One region of the Hymenobacter sp. M1-2 genome, then DNA from elsewhere that is predicted to be linked to it. Evidence: riboswitches for the same ligand, from Rfam matches in the RefSeq annotation. Region 1 holds a riboswitch; the other holds the start of a gene.
What was found. Region 1 has a riboswitch for S-adenosylmethionine ahead of cobA (uroporphyrinogen-III C-methyltransferase). Riboswitches for the same ligand answer to the same signal wherever they lie in the genome.

Region 1 (8,014 bases):
AGCCTATCGAGGGTGCCGTGCTTGAGGTGCTGCTGCCACTCGGTCTGGTACAGAAAATCGGTAGTGAAGTGGGGGTTGCCGAACACCAGCCAGTTTCGGCCAGTAGCGCCAGTTTCGGCCCGCTCCTCCACGAAAGCCCGGTACGGCGCCACGCCCGTGCCCGCACCCACCATAATAATGTCGGTGGCCGCATCTTTGGGCAGCTTGAAGTACTCGTTGCGGTCCACCCACACGCGGGCCGACTCGCCGGGCTGGAGCAGGTCGGCCTGGTAGCTGGAGCAGGCGCCGTGCTTGCGGCGGCCGTACGTTTCGTAACGCACGGCGCCCACCGTGAGGTGTACTTCCTCGGGATGAGCCAGTAGGCTACTGGCAATGGAATAGGCCCGGCCCGGCAACGGCCGCAGCACCGCCGCCAAATGCTGCGCCGACAGCTCCACCGGAAAATCGCGTAGCAAATCGGCCACGTCGCGGCCGTATACATAGCCCGGCAGCTGGGCTTTGTCGGCCACCAGGGCGCGCAGTTGCGGGTGCTGCGGGGCCACGGCGGCGTAGCGTTCCAGCACATCGCGCGTCAGCACCGACAGCTCCAGGCGCTCCGTCAGCGCGGTTGCCAGGTCGGCTTCCTCGCCGTTGACCTGCACGGGCGCGGCAGCATCAAGCCGCGCCACTTGCAGTACCTCCTGCACTAAGTCCGGCCGGTTGGTGGGCTGCACGAAAAGGGCATCGCCGGGCTCGTACTGAATGCCGGAGCCTTCGAGCGAAAATTCCAGGTGGTAGGTTTCCTTGGTGGAGCCCCGGCCGTTGAGCTGAATCTTGTCCAGCAGCGGCGCCCGAAATGGCCGGCGGCTCGTGTAGACCTGCTCCACTTCAACACCCGCCGCTACCAGGGTTTGCGCCGCCACCGATACCACGGCCGCCGCTACGGGCGCGGGAGCCGCTGATTGTATCAGCACCTCCAGCACCTGCGCGGCCCACTGGCGGGCGGGCTGCTCAAATTCCACGTCGCAATCCACGCGCTCCACGAGGCGGCGGGCGCCCAGCTCGGCCAGGCGCTGGTCGAACTCGAAGCCGGTCTGGCAGTATTGCAGGTAGCTTTTATCGCCTAGCGCCAGCACCGCGAACTGTAGGTTGGGCAGCTTGGGCGCGCGGCTGCTGAGCAGAAACTGGTGCAGCTCCTCGGCCGCAATGGGCGGGTCGCCCTCGCCCTGCGTGCTCACCACTACCAGCAATTGCTGCTCGTTGCGCAGGTCCTTGGTGGGGTAGTCGTTCATGTCGCGCAGAGCAACAGCCAGGCCGCGCTGGCGGGCCGCTTCGGCGGCTATGGTCGCGGCTTTCTTGCTGTTGCCGGTCTGGGAGCCGTAGAGAATGGTGAGCGAAGCCGGGCCCGTGGCGGGCGTTGCCGTGGCGGGCGCGGGCAGGGTGGCGCCGGCGGCGGCCGTGCGGCCGTAGAAGTAGCCACTCAGCCAGAGCAGCTGTTGCTCGGTGAGGCCCGCCGTAAGCTGCTGGAGCTTTTGGTCGTCGAAAACGGGCGGTAGAGCGGGAGGAGGGGAAAGGGTCATGGCAGAAATAGAGAGGATAGATGAACGCGCTACAGATCAGGCTACTTCGGCGTAAGCCGCCGCCGCAAAGCCACTCAGCACGGCCGGGGTAGCCAGGCGGGCCACTTCGCCCACCACAATGATGGCCGGTGCCCCCACACCAGCCGCCGCCGCGCGCACCGGCAGCTCGGCCACCGTGCCCGTCACGAGGCGAGCCTCGGCCAGTGTCCCGTTCTGCACAATGGCGGCGGGCGTCTCGGCCTGCCCGTGCTGGCAAAACAGGTGCACGATGCGGCCCAACTCACTCATCCCCATCAGAATGATGGTAGTAGTGCGGGAGCGGGCAGCTTCGGCCAAGCTCGCCGACAGCTCCCCGCTGGCCGTGGTGGCCGTTACTACCTGAAACCCTTCGCTCAGGCCCCGATGCGTGACTGGGATGCTCATGCTACCGGCCGCCGCCACCGCGCTGCTGATGCCCGGCACGTAATTGGTGAGCAGGCCGTGGGCTTCGGCGTAGAGCATTTCTTCGCGCCCCCGCCCAAACACAAACGGGTCGCCGCCCTTGAGGCGCACCACGTGGCCGTGCTGGTAGGCGTATTCCACAATCAGGGAGTTGATTTCGTCCTGGGAATAGCTGCGCAAGCCGCGCCGCTTGCCCACGAACACCAGCTTGGCGCCGGGCCGGGCGTGTTCGAGCAGGTCGTTGTTGGCCAGCGCATCGTAGAGCACAACGTTGGCCTCCCCGAGCACCCGCGCACCTTTCAGCGTGAGTAATTCCGGGTCGCCCGGACCGGCGCCCAGCACGGTGAGGCGGGGTATAGTGGCAGTAAGCATAGAAAAAGAGTAGCGCGAAGCTCCGGCTTCGCGCATCGTTGAACGACAAGCGTGGGGGCGGCGCGGGCGAGGCGGAAGGCGCGGACGAGGCGCGAAGCCGGAGCTTCGCGCTACAGCTCCAACGAAGCCGCGTTTCAGCAAAAAGAAAAAGCGGAAAACTGGCCCGTAGGCTCAGGTTTTTGGCCGTACACTGGCTTCGGCAAAGCGGCCCTGGCGGGGCAGCGGAATTGGGCGAAGCAAACGGCGGCGGAATTCCTGGCGGCCGCTACGCGGAAGGCCGCGTCAGCTTAGGCTGGAAGGCGGAGCCAGGCAGTAAAAGGAGGGAAGTGTGTGGGCCTTAACAACAACACGCCATTCCCATCATAGAACAACACCCATGCGGTAGCGCGGAGGGAGTGGCAGATGCGGCGGCGGGGCAGAAGAACGACTTCACGGCTCGTTGTTTTTATATGGTCAGGAGTTAGCTTCGCTGACCTTCGGTTGGCACCGTTTCGGATGATCCGAGGGTTGCCGGCGTTTCCTAGAGCCTGTCTCTCCACGCCTCTGTATAAAAACAATCCTTTGTGGGGAAAGAATTGGTGCCCAAAGGTAGCTGCCGGGCTTTTACACTTCCAAATTAAATTTCCCTAGCCGATTAGCAAACCCAAGTTGCGGACTAAAGCTAAGACTAGTTCCCCTCCTTTTTTTAAGGAGGGGCTAGGGGTGGTTGACCATCGTTGAACGATTACTAAAACTAGCTCTACAAATCGTTCTGGTGTATATCAACCACCCCTAGCCCCTTCTTAAAAAAGGAGGGGAACTAGCTCCTAGCTCTAGTCTTTAGTTGTCCGCAACTTGGGTTAGCAAGGCGGCCGGCCGCATAATGTAAAGTTCATGTAACCCGCAGGGCCTCTTTGTAGTCTTGCAGGAGTTGAACCTCACATTCTGTCCATGACTACTGCTTCTACTTCTGCGCGGCTGCGCAACCAAATAGCCCTCGTAACGGGCGGCAGCTCCGGCATCGGGGCGGGCGTAGCCAAAGCCCTGGCCGCCGAGGGCGCCACGGTGTACGTCAACTACGCGCACGGCGCCGACGGTGCCGCCGAGGTGGTGCGCGACATAGAGAAAGCCGGCGGCAAGGCCGTTGCTATTCATGCCGACGTGAGCCGCGAGGAAGACGTACTGCAGATGTTCAACCAGATTCGGGAGCAGGCCGGCACGCTGCACATTCTGGTTAATAATTCCGGCATTCAGGACGACGCGCCGTTTCTGGACATGACGCTCGACCAGTGGCAGCACGTCATCGGCATCAACCTGACGGGGCAGTTTCTGTGCGCCCGCGAAGCCGCCCGCGAGTTTGTGCGCCGCGGCCCGCAGCCGGAAATCTCGAAGGCCACGGGCAAGATTATCTGCATGAGTTCGGTGCACGAAGTCATTCCCTGGGCCGGCCACGTCAACTACGCTACCAGCAAGGGCGGCATCATGCAACTCATGAAAAGCATGGCCCAGGAGCTGGCCCCGCACCGCATCCGCGTCAACAGCATCGGGCCCGGCGCCATTGCTACGCCCATCAACCTGGAAGCCCGCGACACGCCCGAAGAAGAGCAGAAGCTGCTCACGCTCATTCCTTACGGCCGCATCGGCGAGCCCGCCGACATCGGCCAAGTGGCTGTCTGGCTGGCCTCCGACGAGTCGGACTACGTCACCGGCATCACGCTCTTCGCCGACGGCGGCATGACCCTCTACCCCGGCTTCGCCGACAACGGCTAGGCGCTTGCGCTGCGTTGAATGAGGAATTAAGAATGAGGAAGGAAGAATTTGCTTTAGGCCGTCATGTAGAGCGGAGCCGAAGGCGTAGCGAAGCATCTCGCTAGTGTGGTAATCAATACCACCACAACCTCAGCACGCGAGATGCTTCCTTCGTCTGCATGATGTTCTAGCAAACAACGTCAGCATGCGAGATGCTTCGGCTCCGCTTCATGCGCGGAATGCTCTGCACAATGGCCGGTTCGCGAAAAAAGCCTTATACTTCTTTCGTCCAACTTCCCCACCCTAAGGAGGAGCCTTTTCGCGGGCTCCGCTGTTCTTTCCGTGTGACTGATTCCACTCCCACCACTCCACGCCCGGACCTGCTGCGCGTGCCCTACGACGACTACCGCGCGCTGCCGGCCATTGCCAACTCTGACCTGTCGCGGCTGCGCGACGCTCTTAACGGGCGCCCACCCCGGCCCACTACGTCTATGGGCGCCCTAGGCCTGGGCACTGCTTTTCATACAGCCCTGCTGGAGCCAGACCTCTACGAAGCCGGCCAGCCGGGCATCAACGACACGCTGGTGTGGTGGATGGTAGATGGCGTGAAGCTGAACCCAGAAGTGAACCAGATGCTGGAAATGGGCACGCCTGAGCCCAGCTGCATCTTCACCGAGCCCATCACCGACACGCTCTGCAAGCTCCGCGCCGACCTCATCGTGGACCAGCCCGGCCAGCCCTACACCATCGTCGACTTCAAAACCACCCTGGCCCGCGACCATCAGCACTTCGTGGCCCAGTGCAGCGGCTACGACTACGACCGGCAAGCCGCCTTCTACTCCGATGCCTTGCACGCCGACCGTTTCGTGCTGGTGGGCGTGCAGAAGGTGGAGCCGTTCAAGCTGTTCGTATTTGAAGTGCCCAAGTTCATGCTCTCGGAGGGACGGGCCAAGTACCTGCGCCTACTGAAGCTGCTGCAACCCGAAGCACCCGTGCCAACGGCCGTAGCCGGCGCCGTGCGCGAGGTGCGCGACCTGCTGCGCGGCGATTAAGGAAAGAGGCGAGGAAAAGGAAATTCTAATAGCCTCCTCACGCCCTAGCCCCAGCGGGGCGGCATATCGGTAGCAAAGCAAATCAGGAAAAAGCCAAGCCCCGGCGGGGCGACACCCAATGATTGGTGCCGCCCCGCCGGGGCTTGTTTAATTCTTAGCCCGATTAGCTAACCCAAGTTGCGGCGTAGCCGCGTAGCGGCTGAAGGTTTGTAGCCCCAGTCGGTTCGGAGGGCGCGCCGCGTAGCGGTGCCAGATCAGTTGGCGGCTCTAGCACCGCTACGTGGCGTAGGGTCGTTTTAGGCATGGTTTTCTACAAACCTTTAGCCGCTACGCGGCAACTTGGGTTAGCTACCGAATATGCCGCTCTACTGGGGCTCTCCGGTTTGTTGTTCCGATTTGGACTACCAATACGCCTCCGCCGCGGTGCGGCTAGACCTCTCAGTACTTGAAGCCAAAGGGTGCCTAAACGGCTCTGGAGCGAATAAAGCGTAATCGAAGAAAAATATTCTGAATTTATGTAGGAGTTTCTGTTGTTGATTTCTATACTTGCAAACACTTAACGAAAAAACACACGAGACAATGCGTCTTTTTAGCAATAATCTTCTCAATAATAATTCGAATGCTAATTGCATCCGAAATGGGAAGGCTATTGCTCCATAGGAGAAAAGAGAAATCATAAATTGAATTTCTTTTAAAGCCTTCCACATGTGGAAGGCTTTTTTTGTGCCTGCTGCGCCGATCATGCCCCGTTACAAGCCGAATTAGCGCCGCATTTTTTACGCACAAATACATTCCCGCTTAAATAAAAAACTCCCGAAAGGGAGCAGGGAAAACGCGTGCCTTTTCAAAAATAAAATTCACTTCAAACCACATAAAAAAACAGCACTATGACCGCTCAGGAAATGCTCAAAACCGAAGAAGCCATCAGCTTCGTGAAAGACACTTTCGCTAAGGAATTGTCTACGCAATTACACCTCGTCAAAGTATCGTCGCCGATTGCGGTACTCGATGGGACGGGCATCAACGACGACCTAAATGGGGTGGAGCGGCCGGTGGGCTTCCCGATTAAGGCGTTGGCCGAACGCCGGGCTGTGGTGGTACACTCGCTGGCCAAGTGGAAGCGGGTGCGCCTGCGGGAGCTGGGCATCGAAGCCGGCCGCGGGCTGCTCACCGACATGCGCGCCCTGCGCCCCGACGAAGATTACTCGCCCATCCACTCCATCTACGTAGACCAGTGGGACTGGGAAAAGCACATCAGCCCGGAGCAGCGCACCACCGGGTTTCTGAAAGCTACCGTGGAGCGCATCTACGAGGCACTGCGCACCACCGAGGCCCGCGTGGCCGCCGAGTACCCGGAAATAGCGCCGGTGCTGCCGGGCCGCATCACCTTCCTGCACGCCGAAGACCTATTGAAGCAATACCCCACGCTCACGCCCAAGGAGCGGGAGCACGAGGCCGTGCAGCAATATGGCGCGGTGTTCCTGATGGGCATTGGCGGGGAACTGAGCCACGGCGAACCCCACGACGGCCGGGCCCCCGACTACGACGACTGGAGCACCGAAACCGAAGACGGCTACCGCGGCCTCAACGGCGACATTCTGCTCTGGCACCCCGTACTGCAAACCTCCTTCGAAGTTTCCTCGATGGGCATTCGGGTGGACAAGCACGCGCTGGTGCGGCAACTGGCCCTGCGTGGCTGCGAAGACCGGCAGGAACTCTCGTTTCACGCGCGGCTGCTGGCCGACGAGCTGCCGCAGAGCATAGGCGGAGGCATTGGGCAGAGCCGGGTGTGCATGTTCATGCTGCGCAAAGGCCATATCGGCGAAGTACAGGTGAGCATTTGGCCCGAAGCTGTGCGCGAAGAGCTGGCCGGTGCTGGCGTAGGGCTGCTGTAAGCAGCACACAGGCTCGCTGCCTATAATAGCGGGGCGGAGAAGCAGGTTTGGCGGCCGGAGCTTCTCCGCTTTTTTTGTGGCTAAGTCAAGCACGAATCTTTCTACAGTGCATTTTTTGGCTTGTGAAATTTTTGCTGAGTGAACTGAAAGTCAGCTTGATACTTGCTGCTTCAGTAGAAGATTTAGCCCTTGACAAAACGAATGGGCAGCGTGAAAACAAGGATCGGCACTATGCTTGCGATTCAGCTGCGAAAGCGCTTAGCTTTTGCTTAGTGGCCCGCCTGGGCTCCAAGCGGGCCCCGCTAGTATTCACCTCATTTCTGCTGTCCCATGAAATCCTTCCTGCTCGCCATTGTTGCTTCTGTGCTGTTAGCCACTGCCACTGTAGCCGCGCCACTTGCCGCCCGCTCCGACGATGACCGTTGGGAGAAAAGATCAGACCACGGCAAAGGCCGTAAAGACGACAAGCGCTACGGCTACGAAAAAGAGAAGAAGAACAAAAAAGGCCACGGTTACTACGGCCAACGCGACTCACGAGGCCGCGACAACCGGTGCCAAAACGACCGGCGTGACGGCCGCTACTCCCGCAACGACCGGTACCGGCGCGACTCAGGCTACGGCAACGACCCCAACCGCAAAGTACCCGAGCAGCCTACTTGGGGAGGAATCTTCCGCAAGCAATAACGCAGACTAGAAAAAGGCGAAAAGCCCCGCAGCGCCATGCTGCGGGGTTTTTTAAATACCCAATTGTAGCCAAGGCAGAGAGCCGAAACGCGCAACACCGCCATATCAGGGAGGTAGTTGAAACCAACGGCAAAAGGCCGTCGGCTACCCTTATACAGGATGATTGTCTAAGTTCTAACTTCTCAAATCTAAGGTCTCTTTTAAAGTCTCGACTCAGTTGCCGATAGCATACTGAATGCCGCCTAGCAAGTGCTGCACGAACAGCGGCTCGCTGTAGCTGGCG
Region 2 (8,014 bases), on a different contig from region 1:
TGCGGTAAAAATCCCAGTCCTGAAACGAGGAGCCCGTAATCTGCGATACCACTGAACCTTCGCGCGGCGCTATGCCCCGCATCTGCGACTGCCGAATTTCCTCACGCCGCCGTAGCGGCTGGCGCAGCACATAGTAGCGCGAGAGAACCTCCGAAACGAAAACCGGCACGATAGGCTTACCATTGGCCCCGCGCTCCAGGCCCAAACTATCGGCCACGGCGGCCATCTGGCGCAGCACCTTACGCCGGCTCACCTGGTCGGGTAAGTTATTGAGGCTGATGTCGGTGCGGTTGTATGAGTCGAATTCGAAGGCGTTGAGACACGCTTTGTTATTGCGGTCTTTCTGTTGCTGCACCCGGCGTAGAATGGCGTAGGCCGGGTTTTCGGTGGGCCGCACCACCACTTCGCCCAGAGAAACAGCTCCCGAACCTAGTGCGAAGTCAATAGTTTGGCTGGCTACCTGCGGCTTCAGGGCCTTCTTCAGCGGCGCAAAGCCCATAGCCGACGCTACAACGGTATCGGCAGGGGCAGTGCTCAACCGATACCGACCATTTTCATCGGCCGTGGCGCCGGAAGTGGTACCTGGTACGAATACTGAGGCGAAAGGCACGGGTTTGCCCGTAGCGGCCTCTGTTATGCGGCCCGTGACAACCACCTGTTGCGCCCAAACAGACTGTGCTCCAACTAGTAGCAGGAGCAGAAACAGCGAAGAATAAGAGAAGCGGTGGTAGAAGAGCGGCAAGATTGATAATCAAATAGATGTCGACAGAAGAACGCGCAGTGAGCCGTAAGATACAGAATAAGGACTGTACCCCTACCCGCCGTGGCAGCCGGGAGGAAAAATTATGCCAGCAGTTAAAAACAAAACCTAGCTATTCGAGTTTTAGCGGGCTTCTGGCGCATTCACCTTTCGCCACGATAACAAAAGAGTAATCCAGGGGAGAGGTAAGTGCCTCACTATTGTACTACTACCTCCACCCGCCGGTTGCGTGGGCGTTGCTGCGGGTCTCGGTTGTCGGCCACGGGACGAGTGCCGCCGTAGCCGCGGGCCGTGAGTCGCACGGAATCAATGCCTTGCTGCACCAAATATTGCCGTACCACGCGGGCCCGCTGATCGGAAAGGCGCAAGTTGAGAGCAGGCTCGCCCACGTTGTCGGTGTGGCCGGCTATTTCCAGGCGCAGGCTCGGCTGTTCCCGTAGCCGGCGAGCCAAGGCATTGAGCATGGGCCGGGAAGTTGGCAGCAGTGAGGCCGTACTCTGTGTGAAGTACAAATTGGGCAGCGTAACCGCCGCGCCCCGGCTCAAAGCGGCCAGATCCGGCAGGACCACCGTATCAACCGAAGGTCCGGCGGGCAATGCTGGACGAGCGGCTGGACGAGTAACTGGGCGCGTGACACGCGGCGCAGCTGGACGAGGAGCCGCAAGTTTAGCAGCAACAGTGGGCTTGGGCGGCTGGCGGCTAGCAACTACTGGCGCAGCCGGTGGTTCGGGCAGCGGCCGGGGCAGCTCAGGATACAGATACTGCTTGGGCACCACTGTGGGGCCGAGGCGCTTAGCTGCATCAAACGCCTGCTCCAGCGTGGTAGGTCCGCCCATCGCCGACGGTCGCACCCACGACAGCACCGCCCGGGATACGCCCTGTACGTTCTTGTAGGCGAGGTCAATCTGGTAAAAGTGGCCAGCTGTGAGGCTCTGCACCATATCAACCGGAATGGGCGGCTTGCGCGGCGCAAAGTACTCCGGCTCATACTTTTCCATGCTCAAGACGTTGGCCCCCGCGAAGGAAATGTCAGTGGCGTCATCCCACTCGGTATGAAACACATACAGCCCCGACTCTGGGGCATACACGTAGCCGGTCCAGCGCACGGAGAAGCCCTGGCTTGGCACGCCGGGCGCCGGGGCGCTGCCCCGCCACGTTACGTTCAGCACCGGCTCTACGCGGCTGTGCACGGCCGGCCCGCGCACCGAGCTAGCATAGTATGTGGCTTGAAGTCCGATGCCGTCGGGGAGCTTGCCGGGTACAGTTACGCCCGCGCTGGGCTGTACGGGGGTGGCGGTAACGGGCCGGCTGCCCGGCGGACCGGGCACGATGCTAATGGTACCGCCAGTAGGCTTTGGAGCGGCCGCCGGTAGTGGCTTGGCCGATGTGGGTAGCGTGGTATACAGCCGGGCGCTTGGAATAGGCCGGGGTTCTTCGGTGGAGTTCGGGAGCTTCCAAGTCAGCAAGGCCCGGGTATCGTACTCCACTTGGTAGTATTCCACTCGGAGCGGATAATAGCGGCCCGCTTCCAGCCGTACTTGCATGGTATACTGCGTAGCAGGTTGCCCTCGCCAGGAGTTCAGGAGCCTTTTGCCGCCCACCCACACGCGCATTCCATCGTCGGTGGTGGCCTGAAAGGTATACATGCCCGTGATGGGAGCGTACAGGTGGCCGGTCCAGCGAACTGAAAAGTCGGTGCCATCCAAGCCGGGCCCCGGAGCCATAAAGCGAGCGGGTGGTTGGCCGGGTGCGGGTGGGGTGTAGGTCCAGTTGAAGTCGACGGTAGGGTCGGTGCGCGTGAAGGCGAGCCGTTCGAAGTTGCGGCCATTATAGTACTCGCCTTTTAAACCGGTGCCGGGCGTAGCGGGCAGCACCTGGGCTGAGGCCGCAAAGCCGAAGGCCAGCACCACCGACAACCAAAACAGAACTCTCATCAAACGTTATAGCTTAGGAGTAGAAGTGCTAATAAATTGTCAACGTCAGCAAGATAGAGGTAACCACGCTAGATGTTGAAGTGCAAAGTTTTATAGGAACACCTTATAGTTGAGCACGTATTGCTAGTATCTCCCTATTGTATTCATTCACATAAAGCAAAAGGTATCATGGCAGAGAAAAAGGCACCATGTTGGAAAGGCTACGAGCAGCAGGGTACCAAGAAGAAAGAGGGCAAAACTGTCCCCAACTGCGTTAAGAAGGATTAATGTTTATAAGCCTGGCGTTAAACCGCCCAGAAGAACCCCGACCTTGGCTTCACGGTTGGGGTTCTTGCTTTCCGGAAGTTCGGGCAGTATCTTCGCCTTGCTACTTATCCAGAAAGACCGAGGGACTGGGCCCGACGACGTCTTGGCAACCTGAAATAAAACAAGGTGCCAACTCCCATTTCGCCACCAGCGGAAGAAGATAAGTACGGACTCGCTTCGCGCGGCTCTTTCTGGATAGGCACTTTTTCGTTGCCCGTTTTCTTTTAGAGCCGATATGCCCACGACCGTCCAGCCCCACTCTCCGCTACACGATATCCTCCAGCAGCGCCTGCTCATTCTCGACGGCGCCATGGGCACCATGATTCAGCGCCACACGTTGAGCGAGGAAGATTTCCGCGGCGCGCGCTTCGCAGATCATCCCAAGCCCCTGCGCGGCAACAATGACCTGCTCAGCATCACGCGGCCCGACATCATTAAAGGTATCCACGCTGATTATTTCGCGGCCGGTGCCGATATGGTGGAAACCAACACGTTCAGCGGTACCACCATCGCGCAAGCCGATTACGGCCTAGAACACATTGTGTACGAGCTGAACTACGAGTCGGCGCGCATTGCGAAAGAAGTGGCCGACGAGTTTACTGCGCAGAATCCAGCGAAGCCGCGTTTCGTGGCTGGCGCCGTTGGGCCTACCAACCGCACTGCTTCTTTGTCGCCGGATGTGAACCGACCCGGCTTCCGCGCCGTGACATTTGATGAGCTAGCTACAGCCTACCACGAGCAAGTGCGTGGCCTGGTAGACGGCGGTTCCGACGCGCTGCTCATCGAAACCATCTTTGATACGCTTAACGCCAAAGCGGCGCTATTTGCGGTGCAGAAGTTCTTCGACGAAGGTGGCCGCGTGGTGCCCGTCATGATTTCGGGTACCATTACCGACGCTTCGGGCCGCACACTCTCCGGCCAGACGGTAGAAGCTTTCTGGAATTCCATTCGGCACCTGCCGCTGCTGAGCGTGGGCCTGAACTGCGCCCTCGGCGCCGACCAGTTGCAAGTCTATATCAAGGAGCTGAGCCGCATTGCGGACGTCCATATCTCCGCTTACCCGAATGCCGGCCTGCCCAATGCCTTCGGCGGTTACGATGAGTCGGCGCAGGAATTTGCGGGGGTGGTAGAAAACTACCTCAAGGAAGGCCTGGTGACGGTGGTGGGTGGTTGTTGTGGCACCACGCCGCAGCACATTGCCGAGCTGGCTCGGCTGGCGGAGAAGTACGAGCCTAGAAAACTAGAGCTAGAAATTAGCTCCCCTCCTTTTTTCAAGGAGGGGTTGGGGGTGGTTCAATCGTTGAACAACTCTGGCCAAATAGATTTTAGCTCTAACTCAACCACCCCCAACCCCTCCTCGAAAAAAGGAGGGGAGCTAATTTCTAGCTCGGTCACCCGCCTGAGTGGTCTGGAGCCATTCAACATCACCGCCGACAGCCTCTTCGTGAACGTAGGGGAGCGGTGCAACGTGACCGGCTCCCGCGCTTTTGCGCGGCTTATCCGTACCGGCGCTTACGAGCAGGCTCTGCAAGTAGCCCGCGACCAGGTGGAAGGCGGCGCTCAGGTCATTGATGTGAACATGGACGAAGGCATGCTCGACTCGGAGCAGGCCATGACGACGTTCCTCAACCTCATTGCCTCGGAGCCCGACATTTCGCGGGTGCCGATCATGATTGATTCCTCGAAGTGGAGCGTGCTGGAAGCCGGCCTCAAGTGCGTGCAGGGCAAGAGCATCGTCAACTCCATTTCACTGAAAGAAGGCGAAGAGGTGTTCAAGGAGCGCGCCCGCACCGTGCGGGCGTACGGCGCCGCTATGGTGGTCATGGCCTTCGATGAAAACGGCCAGGCCGACTCCTTCGAGAAGCGCATCGAAATCTGTAAGCGCAGCTACGACATCCTGGTGAACGAAGTCGGTTTCCCGGCCGAGGACATCATCTTCGACCCCAACATCCTGACCGTGGGCACCGGCATGGAGGAACACCGCAACTATGCGCTGGACTTCATTGAGGCAGTCCGCTGGATCAAGCAAAACCTGCCCGGCGCCCTCACCAGCGGCGGCGTCTCGAACATCAGCTTTTCCTACCGCGGCAACGACGTGGTGCGCGAGGCCATGCACTCGGCTTTCCTCTACCACGCCATCCGGGCCGGACTGGATATGGGCATCGTGAACCCGAGCCAGCTGGCCGTGTACGACGAAGTGCCCCAGGACCTGCTGGAACTGGTAGAAGACGTGCTGCTCAACCGTCGCCCCGACGCCACCGAGCGCCTCGTGGACTTCGCCGAAACGGTAAAGCAAAAAGACAAAGCTGAAGTAGTAGCTGACACCTGGCGCAGTCTGCCCGTTGCTGAGAGGTTGCAGCACGCGCTAGTGAAGGGTATCACTGAATTTATTGACGAAGACACTGAGGAAGTGCGCCAGCAAGTGGGCCGGCCGCTGGAGGTGATTGAAGGCCCGCTGATGGCCGGCATGAACGTGGTGGGCGACCTGTTTGGGGCGGGCAAGATGTTCCTGCCGCAAGTGGTGAAGTCGGCGCGCGTGATGAAGAAAGCCGTGGCCTACCTGGAGCCCTATCTGCTGGCTGACAAGCGCGGGCAGGAGCGCCAGACGGCCGGCAAAATCCTGCTCGCCACCGTGAAAGGCGACGTGCACGACATCGGTAAGAATATCGTGGGCGTGGTGCTGGCCTGCAACAACTTCGATATCGTGGACCTGGGCGTGATGGTGCCGCTGGAGCGGATTCTGGATGAAGCCGCCAAGCACCAGGTAGACGTTATTGGCCTGAGCGGACTCATTACGCCGAGCCTGGACGAGATGGTGTACGTGGCGCAGGAAATGGAGAAGCGGGGCCTCAAAACGCCGCTGCTCATTGGCGGGGCCACCACTTCGCGCCTGCACGCCGCCGTGAAAATCGCGCCCAACTATTCCGGCCCCATTGTGCACGTAAATGATGCTTCGCGCAGCGTGGGCGTGGCCGCCGGCCTGCTAGGCTCGGGCCAGGAAACCTACGCCCGCGCCGTACGCGAAGAGTACCGCCAGCTCCGCGAAGACTACGCGGGTCGTCAGCGCGAAAAAAGCTACCTGCCCATCGACGCCGCCCGCGAAAACGGCTTCAAGGCCAATTGGGAAATGACGCCCATCGTGAAGCCTACCTTCCTCGGAACCAAAGTGCTGGAAGACTACGACTTAGCTGAGCTGGCCGAGTACATCGACTGGACACCCTTCTTCCAGACCTGGGAGTTGAAAGGCCGCTACCCGCGCATCCTGACCGACGAAAACGTAGGCGAAGCTGCCACCCAGCTCTTCAATGATGCGCAAAAAATGCTCCGGCAGATCATTGACGAAAAGCTGCTGACGGCTCGCGCGGTGCTGGGTTTCTGGTCCGCCAACACCGTAGACCACGACACCGTCCAGGTGTTTAAAGACGACAACCGTCAGGAAGTACAAACCGAGTTTTTCACTCTGCGCCAGCAAAGCGAAAAGGCCGAGGGTGTGCCTAACCTGGCTTTCTCCGACTTTGTGGCCCCGCGCGAAACCGGCCGTCAGGACTACATTGGCGGGTTTGCCGTTACGGCGGGCTTGGGTATTGAGAAGCTGCTGGACCAGTACGAGAAAGACCACGACGACTACTCCAGCATTATGGTGAAAGCTCTAGCCGACCGCCTCGCCGAAGCCTTTGCCGAGCGTCTGCACCAGCGGGTACGGGAAGAGTTCTGGGGCTACGACCCGGCCGAGAACCTGTCGAACGAGGACCTGATTCAGGAGAAGTACAAAGGCGTGCGGCCCGCGCCCGGCTACCCCGGCTGCCCCGACCACACCGAGAAAATCACGCTGTTTGAGCTGCTCGACGCTGAAAACAAAACCGGCATCCACCTCACCGAAAACCTGGCCATGTATCCCGCTTCGTCGGTCAGCGGCCTCTATTACGCCCACCCCGATTCGCGCTACTTTGGCCTCGGCCGCATTGGCAAAGACCAAGTAGAGGACATAGCCGCGCGCAAAAACATGCCGCTGCCGGAGCTGGAGCGTTGGCTGGCCCCCAATCTTAACTATGAGCCGACGAGCGTACCCGTAACGGCACTGTAAATTTGTTGTCTTGGGCGCAAGTCCAGGCTGTGTAGCGCAAGAGTATTCACCTACTATTTCGCGCTGTATTCTTCCGCTAACTAGCCCAGGGCTTCAGCCCTGGGCCGCCTTCATGAAAGTAACTGAACACCTGACCCGCGCCAACGGCAAAACACTGTTTTCCTTCGAAGTACTGCCACCGAAAAAGGGCGAGAATATCCAGAACCTGTTCTCGAACATCGAGCCTCTAATGGAGTATAAGCCGCCGTTTATTGACGTGACTTACCACCGCGAGGAGTATGTGTACCGCCAGCATCCTAATGGATTTCTGGAGAAGAAAACCGTGCGTAAACGCCCGGGCACGGTGGGTATCTGCGCGGCCATCAAGAACCGTTTCGACGTGGATACGGTGCCTCACCTCATCTGCGGCGGCTTCTCGAAGGAGGAGACCGAAAACGCCCTCATCGACCTGCACTTCCTCGGCATCGACAACGTGCTGGCTCTGCGCGGCGACCCTATCAAGTCGGAAGGCCACTTCAAGCCCGACCCTGACGGCCACGCCTACGCGGCCGACCTCATTGGGCAAGTGGCCAATCTCAACAAGGGCGAATACCTGGACGAGGAGCAGGATGATACTTGGGCCACCAATTTCTGCATTGGTACGGCTGGCTACCCCGAGAAGCACTTTGAGTCGCCGAACTACGGCGCCGACTTGCGCTACCTCAAGCACAAAGTAGACCGTGGCGCCGAGTACATCGTAACCCAGATGTTCTTCGACAACGAGCAGTTTTTCAACTTCGAGCGGCGCTGCCGGGAAGCTGGTATTAACGTGCCCATTATTCCCGGTCTTAAGCCGCTAACTACCAAGGGGCAGCTCACCATGCTGCCACGGGCCTTCTACCTCAACATCCCGGAGGAGCTAGCCGACGCCGTGCACCTGGCTCCGAACAA

Region 2: linked by a shared signal. The riboswitch ahead of metH (methionine synthase) and the one ahead of cobA (uroporphyrinogen-III C-methyltransferase) in region 1 are both predicted to bind S-adenosylmethionine.

What each region holds. Positions count from the first base shown of each region.
Region 1 is NZ_JBTYZO010000001.1:363,697-371,710, forward strand. Features, by position in the region: gene ACYSMN_RS01485 (assimilatory sulfite reductase (NADPH) flavoprotein subunit) at 1-1,559, opposite strand, end outside; gene cobA (uroporphyrinogen-III C-methyltransferase) at 1,596-2,372, opposite strand; SAM riboswitch class I at 2,815-2,926, opposite strand; gene ACYSMN_RS01495 (SDR family oxidoreductase) at 3,303-4,121, shown strand; gene ACYSMN_RS01500 (PD-(D/E)XK nuclease-like domain-containing protein) at 4,445-5,152, shown strand; gene asnA (aspartate--ammonia ligase) at 6,040-7,047, shown strand; gene ACYSMN_RS01510 (hypothetical protein) at 7,378-7,731, shown strand; gene ACYSMN_RS01515 (ThuA domain-containing protein) at 7,945-8,014, opposite strand, start outside.
Region 2 is NZ_JBTYZO010000032.1:35,150-43,163, forward strand. Features, by position in the region: gene ACYSMN_RS23215 (DUF5686 and carboxypeptidase-like regulatory domain-containing protein) at 1-742, opposite strand, end outside; gene ACYSMN_RS23220 (PA14 domain-containing protein) at 958-2,694, opposite strand; SAM riboswitch class I at 3,063-3,167, shown strand; gene metH (methionine synthase) at 3,236-7,084, shown strand; gene metF (methylenetetrahydrofolate reductase [NAD(P)H]) at 7,197-8,014, shown strand, end outside.